Regions from separate parts of the Pseudocitrobacter sp. CD920760 genome, predicted to be linked through region 2. Evidence: predicted binding sites of a transcription regulator. Region 2 holds the regulator's gene; the other holds the start of a gene.
What was found. Region 2 encodes sigma-54, which starts transcription at its own class of promoters, with help from an activator protein. Its sites were predicted from a motif close to GTTGGCACANNTTTCGCTNT; they were not measured.
Positions count from the first base shown of each region.

Region 1 (4,212 bases), 520 kb from region 2:
GGCGCGGGGTTTCAATGAGGAAGATTTTGCCCGTTCGCATCCGGCTGGCGCGCTGGGCGCGCGCTTACTGAATAAAGTGCATCATCTGATGCGCCGCGATGCCGAGGTGCCGCAGGTGAGCATTCACGCCAGTATTATGGACGCGATGCTCGAACTGAGCCGCACCGGGCTGGGCCTGGTTGCCGTATGCGATGAGCAGTTGCAGGTGAAAGGCGTGTTTACCGACGGCGACCTGCGCCGCTGGCTGGTTGGCGGCGGCGCGCTGGCGGATAACGTGAGCCTGGCGATGACGGTGAACGGTACGACGCTGAATGCGCAGAGTCGCGCCATTGATGCTAAAGAACAACTGATGAAGAAAAAAATCAGCGCCGCGCCGGTGGTGGATGACAACGGCCAGTTGGTCGGCGCGATCAACCTGCAAAACTTCTATCAGGCCGGAATTCTTTAATCCTTCATTCCCAGACGTTTCGCCAGCCGATGCAGGTTGGCGACGTCTGTCTCCAGCGCCCGCGCGCTGGCGGCCCAGTTATTGTTGTTTTGCGACAGCGCCTGACGAATCATTTCACGCTGGAAGTGCTCGGTCGCGTCACGCAGGTTGTGACACACGGGTAACGCTGGCGCTTCACTTTCAAGGACTGGCGCAACCGTGCTTTCTTCAAACGTGAAATGCTGAGCTTCCAGAATCACTTCGCCACCGTTGCGCGTTGCGCGCGCCAGCACCACCGCGCGATGCACGGCATGTTCCAGCTCTCGCACGTTGCCCGGCCAGCCATAACTCAGCAAATGCGCCCGCGCCCCGGAGCTTAGAATCACGCGGGACAACCCGAGACGCAACCGACACTGTTCGCAGAAATAGCCCGCCAGCAGCACCACATCATCACCACGTTCACGCAGCGGTGGAACGGAGAGCGGGAAGACGCTCAGACGATGGAACAGATCGGCACGAAAACGCCCGGCCAGCACCTCTTCGCGTAGGTCGCGGTTGGTGGCCGCCAGAACGCGCACATCGACGCGCAGGCTACGGTCATCGCCGACGCGCTGAATATCGCCATACTGCAATACGCGCAGCAATTTGGCCTGCAACGCCAGAGACAGTTCGCCAATTTCATCGAGGAATAGCGTACCGTTATCGGCCATTTCAAACTTACCGCTACGGTTGCTGATTGCCCCGGTAAACGCGCCCTTTACATGGCCAAAGAGCTCACTTTCCGCCACGCTTTCCGGTAGCGCCGCACAGTTGAGATAGACCAGCGGGTTAGCCGCACGCGGCGATCCTTCATGAATCGATTTCGCCACCAGCTCCTTCCCGGTACCCGTTTCGCCACTAATCAACACATTGAGAGCGGACGCCGCGACGATTTCTATCTCTTTTTTCAGCTGCATCATATTCGGCGACAGGCCAATCATATCGGTATTGGCAACCGGCTCAAAGGCGGCAGGCGTTCCCGGCAGCATATTCTGACTTTCCAGCTGTTCAATCAGCAGCGCGTTGCTGAGTGCCCCGGCGGCCAATGCAGATATCAGTCGCAGCTCTTCATCGCTGAAGACATCAAACTGTGCCGGCTCCATCGCATCGAGCGTCAGCGCGCCAATCAGATTCTGCCCGGCAAACAGCGGCAGCCCGACACAGGCATGCACTTTCAGGCTCTCCTGACCGGGAATTAATCCATCATAGGGGTCGGGTAAATCGCTGTCTGCGGGGAAGCGGACGACATCTCCGGCGCGGGCGATGGCTTCCAGACGCGGATGCCCTTCCAGAGTAAAGCGACGACCCAGCACATCCTGCGCCAGCCCGTCGATTGCCAGCGGGATAAATTGCCGCGCATCGTAGCGAAGCAGCGCCGAGGCGTCGCATTCCAGTATCTGACGCAGCGTGGTGATTAAACGCTGAAAGCGATCCTGATGCCCAACCCCACTTTGTAGCTCGATGGCGATATTCGCCAGTACATCGACCGAGAAACTCATGATGACCTCATTGTCTTTTTGACAATGCATATTGTCATATCGACCATACCAATAACAGTCATTTTGACAATAAAAATGCACGATAAAATATTAAAAATATATAAAACAACAAGTTAAAAAGTTGGCACGCAACCTGCAATAAGCAAAACATCTTTTTTAAAAACACTGCATTTGATTGAGGTTGCTATGTCTATTCTGGTTAAAAATAACATTCATTGGGTTGGCCAACGTGACTGGGAAGTGCGTGATTTTCACGGTACCGAATATAAAACGCTGCGCGGTAGCAGCTACAACAGCTATCTGATCCGTGAAGGTAAAAATGTCCTGATCGACACCGTTGACCACAAATTCAGCCGCGAATTCGTGCAGAACCTGCGCAGCGAAATCGACCTGAACGACATCGACTACATCATTATCAACCACGCGGAAGAAGACCACGCCGGTGCGCTGACCGAGCTGATGTCTTACATTCCGAACACCCCGATTTACTGCACCACCAACGCCATTGATTCCATCAACGGTCACCACCACCATCCGGAATGGAATTTCCATACGGTGAAAACCGGTGACAGCCTGGATATCGGTAACGGCAAACAATTGATCTTCGTTGAAACCCCGATGCTGCACTGGCCGGACAGCATGATGACTTACATGACTGGCGACGCGGTTCTGTTCAGTAACGATGCCTTTGGCCAGCACTACTGCGACGAACGTCTGTTCAACGACGAAGTGGATCAGACCGAACTGTTTGAACAGTGCCAGCGCTACTACGCCAATATCCTGACGCCGTTTAGCCGCCTGGTAACGCCAAAAATTACCGAGATCCTCGGCTTCAACCTGCCGGTCGATATGATTGCCACCTCCCACGGTGTGGTATGGCGTGACAATCCGACGCAAATCGTTGAACTGTATCTGAAATGGGCGGCCGATTATCAGGAAGACCGCATCACTATTTTCTACGACACCATGTCGAACAACACCCGCATGATGGCGGACGCGATTGCTCAGGGCATCAACGAAGTTGACCCACGCGTGGCGGTGAAAATCTTCAACGTTGCCCGCAGCGATAAAAACGAAATCCTGACCAATGTTTTCCGTTCTAAAGGTGTGCTGGTCGGTACTTCAACCATGAACAACGTGATGATGCCGAAAATTGCCGGTCTGGTCGAAGAGATGACAGGTCTGCGTTTCCGTAACAAACGCGCCAGCGCATTCGGTTCACATGGCTGGAGCGGCGGCGCGGTTGACCGTCTCTCTACCCGCTTGCAGGATGCGGGCTTTGAAATGTCACTGAGCCTGAAAGCCAAATGGCGCCCGGACTTTGACGCGCTGGAAGTGTGCCGCGAACACGGTCGGGAAATCGCCCGCCAGTGGGCGCTTGCGCCGCTGCCGGAGGTGAGTGCCAAAGTCACAACCGCGCAGGAAGAATGCGCCTGTGCCGCAGCGGCAGCCGCTGACCTCGGCCCAAGCATGCAGTGCAGCGTCTGCCAGTGGATTTACGATCCGGCAAAAGGCGAGCCGAACCAGGATGTCCAGCCGGGCACGCCGTGGAGCGACGTGCCAGACAACTTCCTGTGCCCGGAATGCTCACTGGGTAAAGATGTCTTCGATGTGCTGGCCACGGAGGCAAAATGAATAATGGCATCGTGATCATCGGGTCGGGCTTCGCGGCCCGCCAACTGGTGAAAAATATTCGCAAACAGGATGCTGCCGTGCCGCTGACCTTGATCGCCGCCGACAGTATTGATGAGTACAACAAGCCAGACCTCAGCCACGTCGTCAGCCGGGGGCAAACCGCCGCCGACCTGACGCTGCAAACCGCGGGCGAGTTTGCCGAGCAGTACAATCTGAATCTCTTTCCACAAACTTGGGTAAGCGACATCGACGCACGGGCCAAAGTGGTGAAAAGTCAGGACAGAGAGTGGCGCTACGACAAACTGGTGCTGGCGACAGGCGCATCAACCATCGTACCGCCGGTTCCCGGAAAAGAGCTGATGCTGACCCTCAACAGCCAGCAGGAATTCGGGGCCGCGCAGAGTATCCTGCGTGATGCGCAGCGTGTACTGATTATCGGCGGCGGGCTGATTGGCAGCGAGCTGGCGATGGACTTCAGTCGCGCTGGTAAAGCGGTGACAGTGGTGGATAACTCCGCCTGCATTCTGGCGTCACTGATGCCGCCGGAAGTGAGCAGCCGTCTGCAACATCGTCTGACCGACATGGGCGTGCATCTGCTGCTGAAAACCCAGT
Region 1 covers NZ_CM173490.1:4,112,240-4,116,451, forward strand. The annotation lists gene gutQ (arabinose-5-phosphate isomerase GutQ) at 1-448, shown strand, start outside; gene norR (nitric oxide reductase transcriptional regulator NorR) at 445-1,965, opposite strand; gene norV (anaerobic nitric oxide reductase flavorubredoxin) at 2,152-3,600, shown strand; gene norW (NADH:flavorubredoxin reductase NorW) at 3,597-4,212, shown strand, end outside.
Region 1: norV (anaerobic nitric oxide reductase flavorubredoxin) is a predicted target of sigma-54. The motif match lies at 2,086-2,105, and genes of this name have one in related genera.

Region 2 (4,212 bases):
CAAAGAAGTGATCGACGGCTACGGTAACCCGGCGACCTTCTACCAGATGCAGGACAACGGCAAGCCGGTGAAAGGCCACGCCGCCAAAATGCACTATGAACTGCAAAGTGATTTCGTGGTGCTGACCGGTAACGCGTATCTGGAACAGGTCGACAGCAACATCAAGGGCGACAAAATTACTTACCTGGTTAAAGAACAGAAAATGCAGGCGTTTAGCGAAAAAGGTAAACGCGTAACGACCGTTCTGGTTCCGTCCCAGTTGCAGGACAAAAACAAAGACCAGGCTCCGGCACAGAAGAAGAGTAACTAATTCGTTATGGCGACATTAACTGCAAAGAACCTGGCTAAAGCCTACAAAGGCCGCCGCGTGGTAGAGGATGTCAGTCTGACCGTCAACTCCGGTGAGATTGTGGGTCTGCTTGGGCCGAACGGCGCGGGTAAAACCACCACCTTCTACATGGTGGTCGGTATCGTGCCGCGCGATGCGGGCAATATCATTATTGATGACGAAGATATCAGCCTGCTGCCGCTGCACGCCCGTGCGCGTCGTGGGATTGGCTATCTGCCGCAGGAAGCGTCCATTTTCCGTCGTCTGAGCGTGTATGACAACCTGATGGCGGTGCTGCAAATTCGCGACGATCTCACCAGCGAACAGCGCGAAGACCGCTGTAATGAGCTGATGGAAGAGTTCCACATCGAACACCTGCGCGACAACATGGGTCAATCGCTCTCCGGGGGCGAACGCCGCCGCGTAGAGATCGCCCGCGCGCTGGCCGCAAATCCGAAATTTATCCTGCTGGATGAACCGTTTGCGGGCGTTGACCCGATCTCCGTTATCGATATCAAACACATCATTGAGCACCTGCGCGACAGCGGTCTCGGCGTGTTAATCACTGACCACAACGTCCGCGAAACGCTGGCGGTGTGTGAGCGTGCGTATATCGTCAGCCAGGGGCAGCTTATCGCCCACGGCACCCCGACAGAGATCTTACAAGACGAACATGTTAAACGTGTGTATCTTGGGGAAGACTTCAGACTCTGATAGGGTAGAAGCATGAGAGAGGTTAGCCGGAGATTATCGCACTGAACATGAAGCAAGGTTTGCAATTAAGGCTCAGCCAACAGCTCGCCATGACGCCACAGCTGCAACAGGCTATTCGCTTGTTACAGCTGTCGACGCTGGAACTGCAGCAGGAACTTCAGCAAGCGCTGGAGAGTAATCCCCTGCTTGAGCAAACCGATATTCATGAAGAAATCGATGCCAAAGAGACGCCGGATAACGAAACGTTAGACAGCGCCGACGCGCTCGAACAGAAAGATATGCCGGAAGAGCTGCCGCTCGATGCCAGCTGGGATGAAATCTACACCGCCGGAACGCCCTCAGGCACTGGCGCAGATTACCAGGACGACGAACTGCCGGTCTATCAGGGCGAAACCACCCAGTCCCTCCAGGATTACCTGATGTGGCAGGTGGAACTCACGCCGTTTACCGATACAGACCGGGCGATAGCCACCTCCATCGTCGACGCCGTTGACGATACCGGTTATCTGACCGTCCCGCTGGAAGATATCCGCGAGAGCATGGGCGATGACGAAATCGGTCTGGATGAAGTCGAAGCGGTGCTTAAGCGGATCCAGCGATTTGACCCGGTGGGCGTCGCCGCCCGCGATCTCCGCGATTGCCTGCTTATTCAGCTCTCTCAGTTTGCCAAAGAAACCCCCCGCCTCGCCGAAGCCCGTCTGATCATCAGCGACCATCTCGATCTGCTTGCCAACCACGATTTCCGATCGTTAATGCGCGTCACGCGTCTGAAAGAAGACGTGTTGAAAGAAGCGGTGGATCTGATTCAGTCACTGGATCCGCGTCCGGGTCAGTCGATCCAGACCGGCGAGCCGGAGTACGTTATCCCTGATGTGCTGGTACGCAAAGTCAGTGGCCGCTGGGTGGTGGAACTCAACGCCGACAGCATTCCACGTTTGCAAATTAATCAGCACTACGCGGGCATGTGTAACAACGTCCGTAACGACGCCGACAGCCAGTTTATTCGCAGTAATCTGCAGGATGCGAAGTGGCTGATTAAAAGCCTTGAGAGCCGCAACGACACGTTGCTGCGCGTCAGCCGCTGCATCGTTGAGCAGCAGCAGGCGTTTTTTGAGTCCGGCGAAGAGTATATGAAACCGATGGTGCTGGCGGATATCGCCCAGACCGTCGAGATGCACGAGTCCACGATTTCACGCGTGACTACGCAGAAGTATTTGCATAGCCCGCGCGGTATTTTTGAGCTTAAGTATTTCTTCTCAAGCCATGTGAATACTGAGGGTGGCGGTGAAGCCTCATCCACGGCGATTCGCGCGCTGGTGAAGAAATTGATTGCCGCGGAAAATCCCGCGAAACCACTGAGCGACAGTAAGCTGACCTCCATGCTCTCCGATCAGGGTATCATGGTGGCCCGTCGAACCGTTGCGAAGTACCGAGAGTCTTTATCCATTCCGCCGTCTAACCAGCGTAAACAACTGGTGTGACTCAACTGATAAGGAAGACACTATGCAGCTCAACATCACTGGACACAACGTCGAAATCACTGAAGCCCTGCGCGATTTCATCAACACGAAATTCGTGAAGCTGGAACAGTATTTTGAGAGGATCAATCAGGTCTATATTGTGTTAAAAGTGGAGAAATTGACGCACATCTCGGATGCGACCCTGCATGTTAACGGGGGCGAACTTCATGCCAGCGCGGAAGGGCAGGACATGTATGCTGCTATTGATCTGTTGATCGACAAACTGGCGCGGCAGCTTAATAAACATAAAGATAAACTGAAACAACACTAATTGTCCGGGCGGTCGCCCGATGCCGGTAAAGTGTCGGGCGATGCTTAGGTGAAATTATGATAAATAACGATTCGGCTCTACAACTGAGCAATGTGCTTAACCAGGAATGTACCCGCAGTGCTGTTCACTGCCAGAGTAAAAAACGTGCGCTGGAAATCATCAGTGAACTGGCGGCAAAGCAGTTAGGTCTGCCTCCTCAGGTGGTGTTTGAAGCGATTCTCACCCGCGAGAAAATGGGCAGTACCGGCATTGGCAATGGCATCGCCATTCCACACGGTAAGCTGGAAGAAGATACGCTGCGCGCCGTGGGCGTTTTTGTGCAGCTTGAAACGCCGATCGCGTTCGACGCCATCGACAATCAGCCTGTCGACCTGCTGTTTGCTCTGCTGGTGCCTGCGGACCAAACCAAAACGCACTTACATACGCTTTCACTGGTGGCGAAACGTCTGGCGGATAAAACTATCTGCCGCCGCCTGCGCTCAGCGCAGAGTGACGAAGAGCTTTATCAAATCATCACCGAAACGGAAAACAGTGATGAAGCGTAAGGGAAATGAGTTCGTACTGAGGAGAAACGGTACATGGTACTGATGATCGTCAGCGGCCGCTCAGGCTCGGGTAAATCCGTGGCCTTACGGGCGCTGGAAGATATGGGTTTCTACTGTGTGGACAACCTGCCGGTAGTCCTGCTGCCAGAGCTGGCGAAAACGCTGGCCGACCGGGAGATCTCCGCCGCCGTCAGTATCGACGTGCGTAATATGCCGGAGTCGCCGGAAATCTTCGAAAAAGCGATGGAAAATCTGCCGGACGCATTTTCTCCACAACTGCTGTTCCTTGATGCCGATCGCAATACGCTGATCCGTCGTTACAGCGACACGCGCCGTCTGCACCCGCTTTCCAGCAAAAACCTGTCACTGGAGAGCGCCATCGACAAAGAGAGCGACCTGCTGGAGCCGCTGCGCTCACGCGCGGACCTTATCGTCGATACCTCCGAGATGTCGGTACACGAGCTGGCAGAAATGCTGCGTACCCGCCTGCTGGGCAAACGCGAGCGCGAACTGACGATGGTGTTTGAATCCTTCGGCTTCAAGCACGGTATTCCTATCGATGCGGATTACGTCTTCGACGTACGCTTCCTGCCAAACCCGCACTGGGATCCAAAACTGCGCCCAATGACCGGCCTCGATAAACCGGTTGCCGCATTCCTCGACAGGCATACGGAAGTCCATAACTTTATCTACCAGACCCGCAGCTATCTTGAGCTATGGTTACCTATGCTGGAAACCAATAACCGTAGCTATCTGACCGTGGCGATTGGCTGTACCGGCGGTAAGCACCGTTCGGTGTATGTCGCCGAACAACTGGCTGACTACTTCCGCTCT
Region 2 covers NZ_CM173490.1:4,632,980-4,637,191, forward strand. The annotation lists gene lptA (lipopolysaccharide ABC transporter substrate-binding protein LptA) at 1-310, shown strand, start outside; gene lptB (LPS export ABC transporter ATP-binding protein) at 317-1,042, shown strand; gene rpoN (RNA polymerase factor sigma-54) at 1,090-2,523, shown strand; gene hpf (ribosome hibernation promoting factor) at 2,546-2,833, shown strand; gene ptsN (PTS IIA-like nitrogen regulatory protein PtsN) at 2,890-3,378, shown strand; gene rapZ (RNase adapter RapZ) at 3,412-4,212, shown strand, end outside.